3 regions of the Exiguobacterium sp. ERU653 genome follow, and region 1 is predicted to be linked to each of the others. Evidence: riboswitches for the same ligand, from Rfam matches in the RefSeq annotation. Region 1 holds a riboswitch; each other region holds the start of a gene.
What was found. Region 1 has a riboswitch for S-adenosylmethionine ahead of msrA (peptide-methionine (S)-S-oxide reductase MsrA). Riboswitches for the same ligand answer to the same signal wherever they lie in the genome.
Positions count from the first base shown of each region.

Region 2: linked by a shared signal. The riboswitch ahead of KNO95_RS06500 (methionine ABC transporter ATP-binding protein) and the one ahead of msrA (peptide-methionine (S)-S-oxide reductase MsrA) in region 1 are both predicted to bind S-adenosylmethionine.
Region 3: linked by a shared signal. The riboswitch ahead of KNO95_RS10180 (Na+/H+ antiporter NhaC family protein) and the one ahead of msrA (peptide-methionine (S)-S-oxide reductase MsrA) in region 1 are both predicted to bind S-adenosylmethionine.

Region 1 covers NZ_JACSKV010000001.1:826,482-833,449, reverse strand. The annotation lists gene KNO95_RS04305 (GRP family sugar transporter) at 1-667, shown strand, start outside; gene KNO95_RS04300 (SRPBCC family protein) at 878-1,300, shown strand; gene KNO95_RS04295 (SDR family NAD(P)-dependent oxidoreductase) at 1,486-2,283, shown strand; gene KNO95_RS04290 (class I adenylate-forming enzyme family protein) at 2,264-3,820, shown strand; gene KNO95_RS04285 (hypothetical protein) at 4,044-4,289, opposite strand; gene KNO95_RS04280 (DM13 domain-containing protein) at 4,433-4,954, opposite strand; gene msrA (peptide-methionine (S)-S-oxide reductase MsrA) at 5,055-5,579, opposite strand; SAM riboswitch class I at 5,647-5,746, opposite strand; gene KNO95_RS04270 (hypothetical protein) at 5,791-5,952, opposite strand; gene KNO95_RS04265 (amidase family protein) at 6,066-6,968, shown strand, end outside.
Region 2 covers NZ_JACSKV010000001.1:1,263,521-1,270,488, forward strand. The annotation lists gene KNO95_RS06490 (MetQ/NlpA family ABC transporter substrate-binding protein) at 1-307, opposite strand, end outside; gene KNO95_RS06495 (methionine ABC transporter permease) at 338-1,000, opposite strand; gene KNO95_RS06500 (methionine ABC transporter ATP-binding protein) at 990-2,018, opposite strand; SAM riboswitch class I at 2,096-2,201, opposite strand; gene KNO95_RS06505 (thioredoxin family protein) at 2,652-2,909, opposite strand; gene gcvH (glycine cleavage system protein GcvH) at 3,098-3,481, opposite strand; gene KNO95_RS06515 (arsenate reductase family protein) at 3,530-3,883, opposite strand; gene KNO95_RS06520 (hypothetical protein) at 3,931-4,662, opposite strand; gene KNO95_RS06525 (acyl-CoA dehydrogenase family protein) at 4,752-6,536, opposite strand; gene KNO95_RS06530 (acetyl-CoA C-acetyltransferase) at 6,550-6,968, opposite strand, start outside.
Region 3 covers NZ_JACSKV010000002.1:34,253-41,220, forward strand. The annotation lists gene KNO95_RS10175 (GGDEF domain-containing protein) at 142-1,821, shown strand; SAM riboswitch class I at 1,920-2,015, shown strand; gene KNO95_RS10180 (Na+/H+ antiporter NhaC family protein) at 2,083-3,366, shown strand; gene KNO95_RS10185 (TVP38/TMEM64 family protein) at 3,384-4,028, opposite strand; gene trhO (oxygen-dependent tRNA uridine(34) hydroxylase TrhO) at 4,254-5,195, shown strand; gene KNO95_RS10195 (divergent PAP2 family protein) at 5,313-5,738, shown strand; gene KNO95_RS10200 (PucR family transcriptional regulator) at 5,829-6,968, shown strand, end outside.

The DNA of each region.
Region 1 (6,968 bases):
GGCGTTTTGGGCGCTCGGTCAATACTTACAGTTTCAATCATTCCAAATCTTAAGTGTCTCGAAGGCGATGCCAATCAGTACGGGCATGCAGCTCGTCGGGACGTCTCTCTTTGGAGTTATCGTTCTCGGAGACTGGCAGACGACGACGGAGCTATGGTTAGGGTTCTCGGCGCTCGTCTTGATCATCATCGGGGCGACGATGACTTCGTATCAACAGAAAAAAGACAAAGATAGTGCCGGCGCCTTGAAAAAGGGACTACTCGTCCTCTTCGTTTCAAGTATCGGTTACGTCACGTATGCCGTTTTGACGAACTATTTTGAAGTAGAGGGAATCACGGCAATCCTTCCACAATCCGTCGGGATGTTCATCACAGCACTTCTCTTCAGTCTTCGTGAGAAAGACGTCAAGAAACTGGATCCGCGTACGTTCAAAAACATCTTGGCGGGTCTTGCCTGGGGGATCGGGAACTTTGGACTTTTCGTCTCGAGCGGAGAAGTCGGGATTGCGACCTCATTCGCCTTATCCCAATTAAACGTCGTTGTGGCGACACTCGGTGGAATCTACCTCTTGAAAGAAGAGAAGACGACAAAAGAACGTGTCTTCGTCTTTATGGGAATTGGTTTGATTGTTGTTGCCGGATTTATGCTTGGGATTGCCAAGAGTTAATTTTCAATTATGGACTGAAAAGAACCTTGAATGCGCACTCGTGCTAGAGTGCCATTCAGGGTTTTTGTTTTGAGTAAATTTTAATCGTTGAAAGGAGAGCAGGAGATAATGTAATCGATAGGGAAGTAATCCCATGTTGCGTTCGTTATATTGGACGTGCAACGCATTCGTGATTGATCAGAAATTTGTAGAATAAAGGGGAAACGAATCATGGAATCAAATGTAGTGACGATATCAGCTCTCGTCGATGCACCAATCGACACAGTATGGAAACTCTGGACAGACCCTGACCATATCAAACAGTGGAATCATGCGTCTGACGATTGGCATACTATTGAGGCTGAGAACGACTTACGGGTCGGCGGGAAGTTTCGTAGTCGGATGGAAGCAAAAGATCAGAGCATGGGCTTTGATTTTGAAGGAGTATATGAAGAAGTTGAAGTAAATGAGCTCATTCAGTATCGCCTTGAGGATGAACGGAGAGTCAGAATTTCATTTGCTTCAGAAGGGGATCAGACGAAGATGGTCGAGGTGTTTGATGCGGAATCGATGAATCCGGTTGAAATGCAACGACAAGGCTGGCAGGCGATTCTCGACAATTTCACTCGATATGCGAATGGGAAGAGTGTATAAAAGATAAACGGAGGCTTTGAACAGCAGGTCGCTTTTCAATTAAAGTGGACGCTGCTGTTTGTCATGTTAGATTAAATGATTGTCTTAGTGCGAGACGAAAATGAGTAAAAGGTGCTGGCTATATGTATGACTACACGTTACTAGAGAGATTTCTATTTCGATTTCCTTCCTTCGATCATCAGAAAATGAAATTAGAGTTAGATCGGAAAACGATATTGATTACTGGAGCGAGCTCAGGAATCGGGCAGGCGTTCGCTTATCTACTAGCGGATACAACCGCGCATCTGATTCTCGTTGCCCGAAGAGAAGCAGACATGAACGTCATAAAGTCTGAAATCGAAAAGGGGTCAGCCAAGGTGACTGTGTTCCCGGCAGATCTTCGAAATGAAGAGGAACGGAAAGGATTGCTGGCGTATCTCCATCAACTACCGGACGGATTGGATATTGTCGTCAGCAATGCAGGAATCTCCATCAATCGCCCCATCACCGAGTCGCTCGATCGGTACCATGACTTCACACGGACGATGGCAATCAATTATTTTGCTCCGGTACAATTGATACTATCGCTCATTCCGTTGCTCGAAAAGAAGAACGGGCAGATCGTCAATGTGTCGACCATCAATGTATTACTTCATCCTTTTCCTCACTGGGCGGCCTATCAGGCATCAAAAGCCGCATTCGATACGTGGTTTCGCTCCGCGGGTCCGGAACTCACAATCAAAAATATTTCCACGACGGCTCTATATCTACCGCTAGTAAAAACACCGATGATTAAACCGACGCTGGCTTATCAGCATTCGCCTGCCATGTCACCGGTACATGTGGCGGAACTGATTGGACATGCCCTGTATACGAAACGAACAGTATATAAGCCGTGGTGGTTGTTCCTCGGTCAAGTAGCGTCTCTTGTTTTCAGAAGACCGATAGACTGGATGGTCCCTACATTACTTAAGAGAAAGGAGCGTGACAGTAAGAATGGTTAAGTTATTGAAAGTCTTGTCGCAGCTCCATTTTCTATCACCATCAAACCTAAGCCGTCTGTTTGTCGCAATCCGTCAAAACGGAATCAACTTGATGCTGCTTTTTACATTGACTGAAAGAGCTGGGAGTCAAAAAACGGCTCTAGTGGACAGTCGAGAAACAGTGACATATCAGGAGCTAAAGACACGTTGCGAACACCTTGCTCATCATTTGGCTGATCAGTATGGGGTTAAAAAAGGACATAAAGTGGCGTTTCTATGTAAAAACCACGCGTCTTTCGTACAAGGGATGTTTGCGGCCTCACGACTCGGTGCTGACATCTATATGCTTCATTGTTCGATGAGTCAACTGCAGTTCAACCGGCTCGTAGAAGAACAATCATTCGATCTTTTGATTTACGATGAGGAGTTTGAAGACTTTATTGAAAACTCGTCTTACGAACATTCGACACTCGTCAGCTATCATAAGGAAAAGGTATCAATCAATCGTTTATCGGATTCGAAACGACCTCATCAAGGAAAGCTTCCGGTCGCATCGAGCGGGAAAATCGTGATGTTGACCGGTGGCACTACGGGTAGTCCGAAACAGGTGATTCACAAACCCTCCCTCTTTCACTTTCTAGCTCCATTCACGGCTTTATTGAACCGGTTGCTTTTGTCGTTATTCAACACTGCCTATATTGCCACGCCGATTTACCATGGCTACGGCATCGCCATTCTTTTATCTTTTCTAGCGCTAGGGAAAAAGGTTGTCATTCAGGAGAACTTTGATGTGCAGAGAGCCTGTGACCTCATTCGGCAACACAAGATAGAAGTGGTCACGGTCGTCCCGCTCATGATCCACAAAATGTTACGACACGATCCAACATCACTTCATTCCCTCGCATGTATCGCATCCGGTGGTGCGAAGCTTCATCCCGTTTTAGTCCGTGAAGTACATAACGAGTTAGGGAGCGTCTTATACAATCTCTATGGGACATCGGAAGCGGGCTTAAATCTCATCGCCACGCCAGAAGATTTACAGTATGATGCGAATACGCTCGGAAGAAGGATTCCGGGAGGAGACTTGCAGATAGTGAAGGATGGGGTGGAAGTCGATCCAGGCGCCATCGGGGAATTTTGCATACGAAATAAGTGGTCCATGCAAAACAGGAAGAACCGCTGGATTCAAACGGGTGATGTCGGATACCGTGATGAGAACGACTATTATTTTTTGTGTGGACGAACAGACGACTTGATCATCTCTGCTGGAAACAATATTTACTCCGGGGAAGTCGAGACGGTTATGCGCGACCATCCGAATGTCGAAGACGCCGCTGTCATCGGGGTAGAGGATGTGTACGCCGGTCACATCTTGAAGGCGTATGTACAGGTATACGACGAAAAATTAACAGAAGAAGCACTAGTGAGCTGGTTGCGCGAACGAGTGACAACATATCAGTTTCCACGAGAAATCGTATTCTTGGAGGCGTTGCCTTATACAGAGGTTGGAAAGTTAGACAGAAAACGACTTAAAACGATCACTCGTGCAGATGAATAGATATTTAGGAGCGAATCAAATAATAAAAGTGGATGGTTTACTTTTTGTTTTTTCGTTTTTAGCCATTGTTTTATGCCATATTTTTGAATCTCAAGGTAGATGTGATGATCATTCTTTTGACAATCATTACATTATCGTTTATTAAACATGTTGCATCGTTAATAAAGAAGGATAGTTAAATCGTTATGAATCGAAACGTAGGAACCACAGATAGATAATAAGATTACTTTTTCAATTTGAATTGTTTGATCCGCCACATCATCGACGTCATAAAAGCTGCCCATCCACCGAGTACAAGGATATAAATTGCCAAGAAAAACACAAATGCTCCATAGTCTTCGAGCTCTTCGAATGGATTCTGAATAATCATCGGTTCGGATAGTATGCCGACCACCATCAATGGAATGAAAAATAGAAAAAATCGCTTCCAAAAGTAGTGTTTGTATAGTTGTGGCAATGTCTGCTCCATGATCGACCCTCCTCAATGAAATTACACTTATTTACATATATGATAGCATATACACAATTGATGTTGGATGATTGGTCTTTATTTTTTAGCCGATTTCAAATGAAAAGAGGGTGGCCGATTCATTCAGCCGCCCTGCAGTCAATTCATTCACTTGTTCCAGTCAGTTCTCCCGTCCCGAACGTCGCGCTGAACGCACGGCACCAGATGACGACGGTGTTGTACTCTTCTAGATTCACATCCTTAGGGACCAAGTAGTTTTGATTCCCGATATTCCCTTTTAGAGCCCCTAGACTGACGCCTTCGGTCGTCTCTTGACCTGGTTTTGTCAAATAGACAAATAAGTCTGGACCGTTCGTCGTCTCGAACTCTTCAAATCGGAGATATGTCCCGTCTTCTGCCTCGACCGAGCGGATCGTCCCGGTCGTCTCATAATTTTTCTCCCCGTCCATGAACACACCCGCTACTTCGGTTGGACTCGGTTGTGCTTCCGGTGTCTCAGACGTCTCTTCTCCCGCTTCTTCTTCAGGGGCTGGTGATTCGACAGCTGTCGGTGGCAACCCTTCGTCGACCGTCTCTGTTAAAAATAGTGGGGAGATCAGCCACCAGGCGATGGCTATGATGGCGATACCGATGATTCCGATGATGATTTTTGTACGAGTCTTCATATATAATCCTCCTTTTCAGGTGTTTGAATCGTTACATTCCTTTTCCCGATTCATGGGCTTATAAAAAGACGCGAATCATTCAATTCGCGTCAGTTGAACATCATGCTGTCTCGGTCCACTTCTCCTCGATGAACTCGTCGCGTCCCGAGATGGCCCGGTCCTCCTTATAATGCTTCGGATTTTTTTTATGATAGTCCTGATGGTAGTCTTCTGCAGCAAAGAACGTCGTTGCTGGAATGATTTTCGTGACGATCGGGGCCGTGAAGCGCCTACTCGCTGCCAACACATCGCGACTCGTCTCAGCAGCGACTTGTTGTTCTTCCGTGTGATAGAAGATAGCTGGGGCATACTGAGGTCCCCGGTCTTGGAATTGACCACCGTCATCGGTCGGGTCGGTCTGAATCCAATACAGTTCAAGGAGACGTTCATACGAGAATAATGCTGGATCATATGTGATTTGAACGACCTCAAGGTGCCCCGTCGTCCCGGTTTTTACTTGTTCATATGTCGGATTGGCGACTTGTCCACCCATATAGCCGGATATGATGCCTTCAATCCCTGGTAATTCCTCAAATGGTGTCACCATACACCAAAAACAGCCACCTGCGAATGTTGCTTTTTCCATTCTGTCGTTCCCTCCAAATCGTCATTCAACAAAAAAGCGCTCACGTCGGATGACATGAGCGCTTTCGTCATATCGTCCAAGGTTTCCCTTGCTGGTCGTAGCACCTTGCCTAAGGCAGGTTGCTGTGAAGTCGCGGAGCCAGATCTCTCGTTCACTCTTGATATCGATATGTAGTTGGTGAGAGCATCATATCACCCTCAAAATACATTCGTCAATGATTCGGTTTTCGTTTCAACTGAAAAACAGTCAAGACGATGATGAATCCAATCAAAGCGATGGAAATGGGTGTACCATAAGGCACATTTTCACCGTATAGCTGTATGAAAAATAGACCGAACACAGCTAGCAACACGAATATGTAGGATCGTGTCATAGGAACCTCCTGTTTTTTCTTAAGTGTAACAAGAACACATCGACTTGGCGATACGAAAAGGAAATCAGACATAGAGCACGAATAAAAGGGGAGAGATAAAGGAGGAATGTATGATGGAACAAATCCAATTACATGAACTGACGATTGAACGTGCGCATCGTGGGTATAAAGAAGGACAATTCACGGCGAGAGACGTGACCGCCTATTATTTAGGACGGATTGCGACATATAATGAACGGCTTCACGCCGTCATTCAAGTCAATCCAGACGCCCTGTTCGAAGCAGAGGCGGCAGACCGAGCCTACCGAAAAGGAGTACGCAAACCGCTACTCGGTATTCCCGTCTTGATCAAGGACAACATCGAGACGAACGGTCTGATGCGCACGACAGCGGGTGCCGCCGCGATGCGACATCATTTCGCCGGTCGAGATGCCGAGCTCGTCAAACGGTTACGGGCTGACGGGGCTATTATCCTTGGGAAGGCGAACCTGTCCGAGTGGGCGAACTTTTTAACGGAAGGTATGCCGAACGGATGGAGTGCCGTCGGTGGACAGACGATGAACCCATATGGCGACGCGTTAAATGTCGGGGGATCAAGTTCGGGGTCGGCTTCTGCGGTCGCGGCGAACCTCGCTCTTCTTGCGGTAGGGTCCGAGACGAGCGGTTCAATCGTCCATCCGAGTGTCCATAACAGCATCGTCGGGATCAAGCCGACCGTCGGATTGATCAGCCGCTCCGGAATCATTCCGATCTCACGTTCTCAAGATACGGCAGGACCGATGGCGCGTACGCTTCGTGATGCGGTCATCTCCTTACAATCGATGTGTGGTGAGGATGAATCGGATCCGGCGACTCTTGAGACACCGGTCGGCCCCCCTTACGTGACATGTCTCGACGTGAGGCAGGCGGTCGGGATGCGCGTCGGGTTCGTCAAACCGGACATTTCAGACGAAGAAGTCGGATTGTATGAACAGGCAATCCAGTTGCTACGACAAGCCGAAATCGAACTCGTCGAG
Region 2 (6,968 bases), 440 kb from region 1:
TGTTTTCAGTCATTTGTGACTTGAGGTACGGCTCATGTTGGAAGTAGTTCGCATCGAGCTCCCCGCTCGCGAGCGTCTTGTTCGGAAGTACGTAGTCTTGGAACTTCTTGATTTCAAGCTTGTACCCTTTTGCCTCATATTCTTCTTGGACGTGCTCTAAAATCTCAGCGTGCGGTACGTTCGATGCACCGACGATCAATGTTTTTTCATCGCCAGACCCCGAGTCTGCCTCTTCTCCGCCGCAAGCCGCGAGAACCGTGAATGCTGATAAAGCTGTCAATCCGAGTACTGTTTTCCAAGTTTTCATAATGAATCCCTCCAAATAATATATGTTGTATTAAGCTGAACGTTTATCAATTTTTGTAACGAGTCGGTCACCGATGAACTGGATGACGAACACGATCAACAAGATGAGCACCGTCGCCACGAACGTGACGTCGTTTTGTGAACGCTGGAACCCTTCCAAATAGGCCAAGTTCCCGAGACCGCCGCCTCCGACGACTCCGGCCATCGCCGTATAGCCGACGATTGCAACGATGGTCACTGTAATCCCGGAGACGAGCGCCGGGAGTGCTTCAGGAATTAACACTTTATAGATGATTTGCCATTTCGTCGCTCCCATCGACTCTGCTGCCTCGATGACCCCTCGGTCTACTTCGCGAAGCGCAAGTTCGACCATTCGAGCATAGAACGGTGCCGCGCCGATGATGAGCGCCGGAAGCGCCGCCGTCGAACCGAGCATCGTATCGAGTAAGAACAGCGTGAACGGGATGAGTAAGATAATCAAAATGATGAACGGGATCGAACGGAACACGTTGACGATTGCGCTGACAAAGACGTAAATCGGACGATTCTTCAATAATAGCGATTCGTTTGTAATATAGAGAACCAAACCTAAAGCGAGTCCGATCACAAACGTCGCCACACCTGCGACGAGCGTCATATATAACGTCTCCCAAGTCTGCTCCATCATAATTTGCCAATCTACGTTAGGAAACATCGCTTTCCACCTCCACTTCTACGGATTGCGAACGAATCGACGCGATGGCGCGTTCGATTTCACTTGCTTCCCCAATCAGTTGGATGAATAGCGTACCGAGCGCACCGACTTGTGACTGGGTCACGTTCCCACCGATAATGTTGAATCCGATGTCATGTGTTTTAAGAACGTCAGACAAAATCGGGTGCTCTGCCGTCTCGTTCAAGAATTTCAATTTGACGATTTGACCGCTCGGATACCGTTCCTTCAAATGTTCGAACGTGAGCGACAAATCGTCGACCGCTCCGATTTGTTTGACGAACTCTTTCGTGATCGGTTGTTTCGGATGTTGGAACACGTCCGAGACTTGACCCGTCTCGACGACTTTTCCTGCTTCCATCACGGCGACTCGGTGACAGATCTTTTGAATCACGTGCATCTCATGCGTGATGAGGACAATCGTCAATCCGAGTTTCTTATTGATACTGACGAGCAGTTCGAGAATCGAATCCGTCGTCTTTGGGTCGAGTGCACTCGTTGCTTCGTCACAGAGGAGCACCTCTGGGTCTGTGGCGAGCGCGCGTGCGATCCCGACTCGCTGCTTTTGACCGCCCGATAATTGTGACGGATAGCTGTCCTCGCGACCGGCCAATCCAACGAGTTCGACGAGTTCTTGAACCCGACGTTTCCGCTCACTTGCCGGCACCCCAATCAGCTCGAGCGGAAAACTGATATTTTCTGCGACCGTACGCGACCATAGAAGGTTAAAGTGTTGGAAGACCATCGAGACGTTTTTACGGACACCTCGTAATTCTTTCGGGCTGAGTTTCGTCAGCTCGCTGCCGGCGACCTCGATTTCACCGCTTGATGGTGATTCGAGACGATTGAGCAATCGGATGAGCGTTGACTTCCCTGCCCCTGAATATCCGATTATTCCAAAAATTTCACCGCGATCAATCGTTAGTGATACATCATCAACCGCCTGGACACGACCATTTTTCGTATCGAACCATTTGGCGACGTTTCGTAATTGAATCAATATATTTCCCTCCTGACAACAAAAAAAGCGCACACGTTTGAGCAAACGTGCGCACTTTATCGTACGGACAACGATTGCTCTCATCTTTCAAGGTTTTCACCTTGCTGGAATTAGCACCATTTCGGATTACTCCGCGGTTGCTGGGCGTCATAGGGCCAGTCCCTCAGCCTCTCTTGATAAGAGTGTTGTATATTCGATTAGCTTTATCATAGCGACAGCTTTTTCTGCTGTCAAATCCTTTTTTCAAAAAATTAAAAAAAGGTGCCGTCCGAGGACGACACAGAACGTAGCACCTTGAGTCACGGAAGGACAGCCCATAGATGAGAATCTTTTGCCCGTTCAAGAATTCCACCCTTACATGGGGGAGATTCACCAATCACCACTCAATCTTAGCTTGGACCGTGCGATTATACGAAACGTCTCTCTTCGCTTGATTTTTTTGGGGGACAATCGAAGGGAAGACTGACGTGTATTCGTGTAAAGTGTAGCAGCGGCTTCGCTAAAACGTCTTGATGTCGGGAATATCGCGTCCTATTTTGTGTTCAAGTAAGATGTTGTAATGAATATACCATTCGTGAACTTTCTGTGTCAACTGATTATTTAAAATTTTCAGATTATTCTAATGTTCCTCTCTTACTTCATGAAAGAGAGGACGTGTTGCACATTTTGAAACGCGTAAAGACGATCTCGCACCTTGCCGTTTTCAAGCTTCAATAGTGCCGGAACACTCATCACCTGATATGCTTCGAGCTCTTTTGGGATATAGTTCGCATCCCGCTTTTCAATTTTAATGTCAGGGTCGACCGCTTCGACGACCGTCAACATTTTCTCCGCCACAGCGCATGTACCACACATCGGGGCGTATATATATAAGTATCCGTCTGTAATCATTCTTCTCACCTCTCCTGTCATTATAATGGGCGATGGATTCTCATTCAAAAATCGTGCTCTGTTGAAATTTTAGAATATTCTTCTATCTCGTGTTTGAACGAGCGACGCTCATCAAATCCGATCACTACCGCCTCGACTTCGAGTAAACAAAAAAACGGCTTCTCCGATTCGGGAGAGGCCGGTTTTGATTATCCTTGAATCATCGCTTCGTATTCTTCCGCAGACATGAGTTTGTCGAGGTCTGACTCTTCCGTCAATTCGACTTCGACCATCCATGCGTTTTCAAACGGTGACTCGTTGACGAGTTCTGGAGAATCCGCGAGGTCCTCGTTCACTGCTGTGATGCGTCCTGATACCGGTGCATACAACTCAGAGACCGTCTTCACTGATTCGACCGAACCGAATGGCTCGTCGAGCAAAATTGTACCATCGACTTCTGGGAGTTCGACAAACACGATATCCCCTAGCTCGCTCTGTGCGAAATCCGTGATGCCGATGCGGGCTTTCGTTCCGTTGACTTCTACCCATTCATGTTCTTTTGAATAACGTAAATTTGCTGGTACTTTGCTCATCCTAACTTCCCCCTCAAATAAATTAGACTCACATCTGTATTATAGCACTTAGCCCCAAACGTCCGTAAAGGACTTTTCTGAAAATCCGACGGTCGTTTTTTCACCATTTGTGACGATTGGTCGCTTCAAAAGCATACCATTGCTCGTTAATAACTCGAGTTGTTCGTCTTCTGATAAATGTGGCAACTTGTCTTTAATTCCTTCATTCCGGTAAACTTGCCCGCTCGTGTTGAAGAATTTCTTGAGCGGTAAATCCGATTGCTTCCATAAATCAGCGAGTTCTTCTTTCGTCGGCGTCGATTCGACGATATGGACGTATGTATAATCGATGCCTTGCTCTTTCAACCATTTTTCTGCTTTTTTGCACGTACTGCATGGTGGATAGCCGTATAGTGTCACCATCTGTTCATCACCTCTCTCATCAATGTAGCATATTCTGAGAAATCAATTCACGTCTCAAGCAACCGCTCAATCTCTCGCTTCATCGTCGTGTTGACAACATGTCGCTCTTCGATAAAACGTAAGATGGCCGACGCCGCGACGCCTGATCTACCATATCCTAATACCCCGCCCAACAGGAAAGAAATCATCTGCGGATGTCTCGACTCGACCCGACGTGTCGGGTTGAAGGCGTCGCCTTGTTCACCGATTGCTTTCAAGACATTTTGAACGGCTGCGACTTGAATGAGCTCGAATCCGGCAAGCGTCTCCCCTCGACGTTCGCGTAACAAGCCCACATATAGATTCGTCAATGCTTCTTCGTAGTAATAAGAGGATGCATGACGCTCGATAGCGAGGTCCGGTGTCGCGAACACATCTAGCGCCTCATCACGTCTCCAAACGACGCGCCCCGGCGTGTAAGCGATTGTCGCGAGTTCGTGCACTTCAAAGACGGCAAATTCCCCATAAATACCATCGTGATACATGATTTTATGCCCGTCTTTCGTATTTTGGAACTGATAGTGAAGCGGTTCGACTTCGAGCCAGTCAAGTCGGTCAATAAAGCGTGCCTTATGCCCGTCCTCGACAATCAAAAAGAAATCGAGGTCGGAATAATCATCTAGCCGTTCTGTCTCTTGTCCAATCGATCCTAATGCAAGCAACATGAGCGTGCCGTCATGTTCGGCAACGGACCGTCCAATTCGCTCCATCCGGTCGAGTAATACATCTCGTCTTTTCATCGTCTCTCCCCCTCGTCTCTATTGTACGTGGCAGAGCTCAAAAAAAGAAAGGGCCGACCGCGTCCGGTCCACCCTTTCTGTCAATTTGATTAGACGATAAACTTATTCGCTTTGATGAGGCTCGCTGCGACTTCACGCTTCGTACCGATCACATTGATTGGCTGGTAGCGGCTGAACTTTTTCATCGCCGAGAGAAGCATACGCTGCTCGTCACCAGACGCCGCTGCGTACAACACTTCTTTCGCCATGAGTTCGACTTGTTTGAATACTTGCTCCGCAAAAATTTCTGTGTAGCGGACTTTGAGCGTGTTCTTCTCTTCGCCTGTACGTGCGATCGCTTTGTCTGTACGAGCGATGGCTGCTTCAAGCGCGTAGATGGCACTGATCATGTCTGCGATCTTCGCCAAGATTTCTTGTTCGTTTTGAAGGTCTTGTTGATACTTCTGTACCGCTGTACCAGCGACCATCAAGTGAATTTTCTTCATGTTCGCAAGGAGCATCTTCTCACGTGCGAGCGGTGAGCCGTCCAATTCTTGTGGCATGTAGCTCATGAGCTCTTTTTGAAGTTTTTGTGCTTCTGCGAGAAGAGGCAATTCACCTTTCATCGCTTTCTTGAGAAGCGTACCTGGTACGATTAAACGGTTGATTTCGTTCGTTCCTTCGAAGATTCGGTTGATGCGTGAGTCACGGTAGAGGTTCTCGACTTCATATTCTGACATGAATCCGTATCCACCGTGGATTTGAACCGCTTCATCGACGACATAGTCGAATGTTTCAGAAGCGAACACTTTGTTGAGTGAGCATTCAATCGCGTATTCCGCGATCGCTTGTGCAACTTTCGATCCATCACGCATATTCTCGTCACCGAGTGCGTCGAGGCTGTCTTGGAACAAGCCACCTGTACGGTAGACCGAACTTTCCATCGCATAGATATTCGCTGCCATCGTTGCGAGTTTTTCTTGGATAAGCGGGAATTGACTGATCGGTGTCTTAAACTGCTTGCGCTCGTTCGCGTATTGTACCGAGAGGTCGAATGCACGTTTTGAAGACCCGACTGCTCCGACTGCGAGTTTGTAACGACCGACGTTCAAGATGTTGAAGGCGATGACGTGGCCTTTTCCGACTTCACCGAGAAGGTTGTCGACTGGTACTTCAACATCTTCAAGGATGAGCGTACGTGTCGACGATCCCTTGATTCCCATCTTCTGCTCTTCTGCGCCTGTTGAAACTCCTTTGAAGTCACGCTCGACGATGAAGGCACTGAACTTGTCGCCATCGATTTTCGCGTAGACGACGAAGACGTTTGCGAAACCAGCGTTTGTAATCCATTGCTTCTCCCCGTTCAAGACGTAGTGCGTGCCCGCCTCGTTCAAGACAGCTGTTGACTTCGCACCGAGGGCGTCAGATCCTGAGCCCGGCTCAGTGAGTGCGTAAGCTGCAATCCATTCGCCTGTCGCGAGTTTTGGCAAGTACTTGTGTTTTTGCTCTTCTGATCCGAAGAAGACGATCGGGAGCGTCCCAATCCCAACGTGTGCGCCGTAGCTGAGTGCAAACGAACGCGCTTTCGCAAAACGCTCCGTAATGATGGAAGATGAGATTTTATCAAGCTGGTAGCCACCGTACTCTTCTGGAACGTCTGCTCCGAGGAGTCCGAGCTCTCCTGCTTCTTTCAACAATTCGACAGAGAGGTCGAACTCATGTTTCTCGATGCGTCCGAGGACTGGCATGACACGGTCATCAACAAATCCTGCTGTCGTGTCCCCGATCATCTTATGCTCATCTGAAAAATCCTCTGGAGTGAAGAGACGCGCTGCGTCGAGTTCGTCAATGACGAAGCTACCGCCTTTAATCAATTCATGTTCTGTACGTTCCATATCCGATTCCCCCTTAAAGTAATTCGAAGACACCAGCCGCGCCCATACCGCCGCCGATACACATCGTGACAACCCCATACTTCTCATTGCGTCGTTTCATCTCATGCAAGATCGAGACCGAAAGTTTTGCTCCTGTACATCCAAGCGGGTGGCCGAGGGCGATAGCGCCTCCGTTCACGTTTACTTTCGACGGATCAATTCCGAGTTCCCGGATGACACCGAGTGACTGACTCGCGAACGCTTCGTTCAACTCGAACAATCCGACCTCTTCTAACTTCACACCAGCCATCTCGAGTGCTTTTGGAATGGCGACGATCGGACCGATTCCCATCACTTCCGGGCGGACACCGCCGACCGCGAACGAGAGGAACTTCGCCATCGGTTGTAACCCTTGGCGTTCTGCTTCTTCACGGTCCATAACGAGGACAGCTG
Region 3 (6,968 bases), on a different contig from region 1:
AAAGCAACTTCATTATAGAGGATATTCCCTGTATACTCAATGCTAGAATTCAATCATGATAGAAGAGAAGCAGGACTCTCACGAAATCCTGACGAATCTTTACTATTATATCTTGAAATTTCCCAAGCTAGGAGGGAACATATGAACCACTTTCGCAAGATGTCCGTGCTCGGCTGGAGTATATGGAGCGTTTTATTCCTCTTCACCATCGGATTATTTGCATTGGATATCCTGCACGCCCCGACCATCGATCCGTTGTCGTTTATTTTAATCTCATTACTCGTCATCATTTTTCAACTCGACTCAATCGAAGTCAAAGGTGTGTACTTCACTTTTTCTGAGAGTATCGTCTTAATCTTATTTTTATTTTTTGGATTTGAAACGGCACTCATCGTCAACCAAATCGGATTGTTTATTTTTCAATTTGCCAATCTGAAACCAAAAGTCGCCATCCGTCGATTCCGTTTCACTTATCCTTGGAACGCCATTACAGCTTATTTAGAAATTGTTATTCCGGCAGCTGTCTATCTCGCCATTGGTGGCGAGACCGGACTTGACTTTTATTCACAGGAATCTTTTGTTCCACTCGCCGGACTGTTTCTTGCAATTTTCTTAAACACCGTGTTCCAAAAATATCAGGTGAAATGGTGGTTCCGTGTCGACATCGCCTTGAGCGACTTTATGAAGATTGCATTTTATACGTACGTCGTCAGTTTGATCTTCATTTTAGCGGCGGCGTTGTTCCGAGAGACCAATCTACTTGTCGTCAGTAGCATCGCGGCTGCATTAACATTTTTTATTAAGCGGCTCCTCATTCAAAAAGAGCGGCAAGATGCATTCAAATCGTTGATCGAACAATACGATGAAGCAAAAGAAGCCGTCTCCTTGTCACAGAGTGAGGCGCAAGCCATCGAAGTTTTTTTAAGTCAGTGTGAACAATTGAATCACTACGATGAAGGATATGTCGAGTTCAGATTGTTCGATCGTATACTCTACTTTGATTTGAAGACACGTCAACCAATCGATCGACCAGTCGTATACGCACTACTCGACATCAGTCAACCGAATGACCCCGTCCTCGACTATGAGATGCGATTTGAATGGGATGCCTCACTTTCCGATGCTTTCCATAATGACTATCATAGCTTCGTCTCTGTCCGCTCGGAAGAAATAGAAGGAATTCGTACATGGATTGTCATGACCGGCGAGCCGGTTTATGGATATCCAAAAATCATTCAGCAGGAAATCATCAAACTCTTAAAGTCGTTCAATCGGACCATCAGTCGGTGTCATGAACGAGACCGTCTCTATACCGAGAGCCGGACGGATAGTTTGACGCTTCTCGCAAATGCACGCGCATTTTATGAATATGGGATTCAACAAATATCCGATATCTCGATGTATCCGATTTCGGTCGCCATGCTCGATATTGATTTCTTCAAAAAAATCAATGATACGTATGGACATCAAGTCGGTGACCACGTGTTACAAGAATTCGGGCGACGAATTCGACAAGTACTTCGTACAGATGATTTTGCCGCACGATATGGCGGGGAAGAATTCATTTTACTCCTCAACCAGTGTGATATGACCCAAGCGATTGAAGTCGCAGAGCGCATTCGTCACCAAATCGAAGCAAAACCATTTTGTGTCGACCAACACGAAATTTCTGTGACCACGTCGATTGGAGTCGATACGATTGAAGCGTTTGGAAATAAGCGTCTAGATGATACGATTCGAAACGCAGACCGCGCGCTGTATGTCGGTGGGAAATATGCAGGACGTAACCGCGTGGCACACTTCAACAATTTAACGACGTAAACTCCCCTTTCTCACATCGAATTGGGGAGTTTTTAAGTTGACAACTAGATTCGAAACAGGTACGTTAAGGAACGTGTTTGATAATGGAATAGACTAACTTTTTATCGAGAGAGACGGAGGGACTGGCCCTGTGAAGTCTCGGCAGCGGGGAACCTGTGCCAAATCCAGCGGGCGTATTGCTCGAAAGATGAAAAGGGTATTTCGCACGAAGGACCTTTTTCTCAGAAAAGGGTCCTTTTTATTTTTAATGAGGTGATTATTTTGGAACAACCAACAGCAAACAAATGGGCACTCTTGCCGTTGCTCGTCTTCTTACTCTTCTTCATCGGAGCGGGTGTCTATTACGGGGACTTTTATAAGTTTCCAGTCCTCGTTGCGGCCATCATCGCCTTGATGGTTGCAGCATTCATGACAAAAGGAAATGCTACCCAAACCGTCGAGCGCATCGCTCAAGGAGCCGGCAATCCGGGAATCATCATTATGATTTTTATCTTCTTACTGGCCGGCGCATTTTCAACCGTCGCTGAATCAATCGGCGCCATCGATGCAACGGTCAACGCTGCGTTGACTCTCTTACCACCATCGCTTCTTTTGAGCGGGCTCTTCGTCATTGCCGCCTTCATCTCCATGGCGATGGGAACGTCGACCGGGACGATTGCTGCACTTGCACCAATCGCACTCGGTATACATGAAGAGAGTGGTGTCAACGTCGCCATCGCTGCGGCAGCGGTCGTCGGGGGTGCGATGTTCGGGGATAACCTCTCGTTTATCTCAGATACGACCATCGCTGCTGTGCGGACACAACGGACGAATATGCGTGATAAGTTCCGAACGAACTTCTGGATTGTGTTACCGGCCGCAATCATCACAACCATTTTACTCGCCGTCTTATCGAACGGTGAATCGACTGTCGATGTCGCTGCATTTGAGTGGTATAAACTGATTCCGTATCTCGCGGTGATCGGACTAGCGTTAACAGGACTGAACGTCATTCTCGTTTTGTTAGGTGGGATTACGCTCACGGGTATCATTGGTCTACTTGACGGAAGCTTATCTGTGACAGCGTTTGTGACAGCCATTGCGGACGGGATGATCGGCATGGCCGAAATCTCGTTCTTGACGTTACTCATGGGCGGACTTGTCGGACTCATTTCACATAACGGCGGTCTCGCATATTTACGTGATGCCTTGACGTCACGCATCCAAAAACGGGCCGGTGCTGAATGGAGTATCGCCGGTCTTGTCAGTGCGACAAACGTGGCGACGGCGAACAACACGATTTCCATTCTCGTAGCCGGACCGCTTGCAGCGAACATTGCAGACGAATATGACATCGAACGGAAAAAGTCTGCTAGCGTGCTCGACATCTTCTCGTGCGGCGTACAAGGGATTCTCCCATACGGAGCACAACTCCTCATTGCCGCAGAGTTGACGGAGACGGCATCGCCTGACCTCGTCCCGTTCATGTTCTATCCGTTCCTCCTCTTTATTTGCGGAGGGATTGCCATTGCTTTCAACTTCCCGCGCTTTAAAAAACAGTCATAAGCGAAAACACCCCTTTCTCAAAGGGGTGTTTGTCGTTTGGTCACCATCTCTTGTTTCAATTGCTCGTTCCGTTTCTTGAACGCCCGTCGCTTGAGCACTTCCTCAAGCCCTCGACTGATGGCCCATAGTATGACTAAGAGCAGACCGAGCATCGACAAGCGAAACGGGCTTTGAATAAATTCTTCCCACTGGTCTCCGATGACAGAGAAAATGACGACGACGAGCAGTTTACCAAATCCCGCTGCTAATATGAACGTACGGAGCTTCATTTGGATGAGCGCCAGTAAATAGGTAATCAAACTGACCGGGATGAACGGGAGTGAATATAAGAACCCGAGCGAAATCGGGCTCATGTGATTAATTCGTTCTAACCAATATATCGCCGTCTTATGCTTCTCAAGCCATCGTGTCATCGGTTTTCGGAAGATGTACCGGACGGCCGCGAAGACGACAATCGTTCCGAGAAGACTCCCGATCCACGACAAGAGAACACCTAACAAAAAGCCATATGTCGCCGCATTCGCAGAAATGATTAAGACGAGTGGCAGAAAAGGGAAGATTGCTTCTAAAAATGGAGCACCAAGACCAGCCCAAGGACCACCAGGCAAACTCTGAAGCCACTCAATCAATTGGATAATGTACTGTTGGAGAGAAGTGAGCATAGTCGTTCCACCTTCAACTTTCGTTACTACTCTATTACCCGAATTCGATTTAGAAGACGCATCTCCCTGCATTCATCAAAAAAAATTAAAAACCATTTGCGAAAATCCGTCGTGATATTTATCATATAATAATGGACTTGTGGTTGCAGGCAAGTCTATTCGTCGAACGACACAACCCAACGTTCGTTTTCCTGCAAAAAACTGAACACAGGGGAGCAACATAACATGGAAACAAAACCAATGCGGGTCTTGCTGTACTATAAGTACGTCAATATCGAAGACCCAGAAACACTCACGCAAGAACATTTGAAGTATTGTAAAGATCTCGGTATCAAAGGGCGTATCCTGATTTCTTCTGAAGGAATCAACGGAACGTGCTCCGGTACATGGGAACAAACCGAGCAATACATGAATGATTTGAAAGCAAGCCCACTCTTCAGCGATATTGAGTTTAAAATCGATGAAGTCGAAGAGCATGCCTTCAAGAAAATTTTTGTTCGTCACAAGAAAGAGCTCGTGACGTGGCGCTTTGATGGTGAGTTTGATGTGCCGAAACAACACGGAGCATACCTAGAACCAGCAGAATGGAAAGAGATGATGAACCGTGATGATGTCGTCATCCTCGATGTTCGTAACAACTACGAGTACGAACTTGGTCGCTTTAAAAATGCGATCAAAATTGATGTAGAGGCTTCACGTTACATGCCGGAATGGCTTGAAGAGAACAAGGACCTCTACGAAGGGAAAACTCTTCTCACATACTGTACCGGCGGCGTCCGTTGCGAGAAATTTACAGCATATATGCGTGACCAAGGTCACGATAACATTTTCCACTTAAAAGGTGGTGTCGCGATGTATGGAAAAGACGAAGCGACAAAAGGAGAGAACTGGGACGGTGAGCTTTATGTCTTCGATGAGCGCATCAACGTCCCTGTCAACTCGGTGAACCCATCTGTCGTCTCACATTGCATGCATTGCGGGACAGAAACGGTTCGTTACGTTAATTGTGCCAACCCGGAGTGCAACGTTCAACATTTCTGTTGTGAAGAGTGTGAACCGAAACAAATGCGTTCATGCTCAAAAGAGTGTCAAGAACACCCACGCAACCGTTATATCATCGACAATATTGCAGAGAAACTTCAGGAAACTGAAGGAGTAGTCGGGTAACAAAAATCGACCAAAAGGTGTCACGGATGACTCATCCGCGGCACCTTTTTTGACGAAATCTTAACGTATAATCTGAGACGCTTTCGGGTATAGTGAAGGTACTATGTCAGACAGGAAGTGAATACTTGCATGTTTAACGAACCTTTACTCGCTGCGATTCTTGCTTGGTTTATCGCCCAAGCGGCCAAACTCGTAACTGAACTCATTAAAACACGGGATTTTGAAATTGAAATCATGTTCGCTTCAGGCGGCATGCCGAGTTCACACTCATCTACTGTCGTTGCTCTCGCTACGGCAATCGGTCGTGCAGAAGGGATTGACTCGAGTATGTTCGCACTCGCCGTCGTCTTTGCGACAATCGTCATGTATGATGCTACCGGAGTTCGCCAGGCGGTCGGGTTTCAAGCTCGTCTCTTGAATGACTACTTTAAGGGGATCAAACATGAAACCCCGCTCTTGAATGAGCTTGTCGGACATACGCCGTTCCAAGTCATCATTGGGGCTTTACTCGGCCTTGTCGTTGGATTGTTTTTTCCCATTTAATCGTTAAAGGTATGTCATTTCTCACACTCTCGATTCTTTTTGTGAAGTTTCACAAAGAAGACGGTATACTCAGAGTGAGGAGGAATCGATATGCCTTTTTTGCAGAAATCATATGAATCACTCGATACACTCGCCGAAGCGATTGGCCAAGCGATTCGAGCACCTATTACGATTGAAAATCGCTATCACCAATTACTCGCCTATAGTACCCATCCCGACTCGACCGACCCGGCCAGAATCGCGACCATTATCGGTCGTCGCGTACCTGAAGCCGTGATCGAAGATTTATGGGAGAGTGGTATTTTAAGAGAAGTCACCGTCCAAGATGAACCCGTTGTCATCCCAGCGCGGCTCTCCATCGGTCTCGGGGAACGCGCGGCAATCGTCATCAAACAACATGATGAAGTACTCGGCTATATTTGGAGTTTAGCCCGCACAAATCCGTTCACCAATCAAGAGTTGGCAATTCTACAAGAAGGAGCGACAATCGCCAAGAAACTACTCATGACAATTGCGATGCACGAACGTCGTATCAGTGCCGAGCTTGAACGTTTTTTATTAGATGTCCTTGCTTCTTCGTCGCTCTCCGATTCTAATCGCGAAAGATTGAATGAACTCGCACCTATCGCGGTCGCGAGTCGTCTAACAATCATCGAATGTACCCAACCGATCACCCCTCAACTCGCTGAGCGTCTTCATTATGTGCTCGCAACTCAAGAGGCAATCGAAGTCGTTTTACATGCCATCGATGGTCAGCAGTTACTCGTCTGGCACTATATGAAGTCTGAACTGTCCGATGAAGAGACGGAATTATTAGCTTGGGCGGAACGGTTCGAACAGTTACTTCAAGACAAATTTATCGAATCCGAACCACGACTCGGAATCAGTCGACGCTTTTTTGAGAGTGACATGTTATACGACGCAGCCGAGGAAGCAAGACGCGTCACGACATTGCGTCGCAAGTTCCCTCTCGAACTCTCGACTTCCCGTGCTTTCGAACAGATTGGAATTTATCAACTTGTCCCAGAGCTCGCACGGCGCATCGGGCTCCGACTTGAAACCCATCCGACCATCGAACGGTTGCAACATTACGATTCGTCCCATCAGACCGAACTCGTGACGACACTCGAATGGTATTTTTATTTCGAAGGCAATGTTAAGCGAGTCGCATCCCACCTACACATCCATCCGAATACCGTCCTATACCGGATTCGACGCATCGAAGAGTTG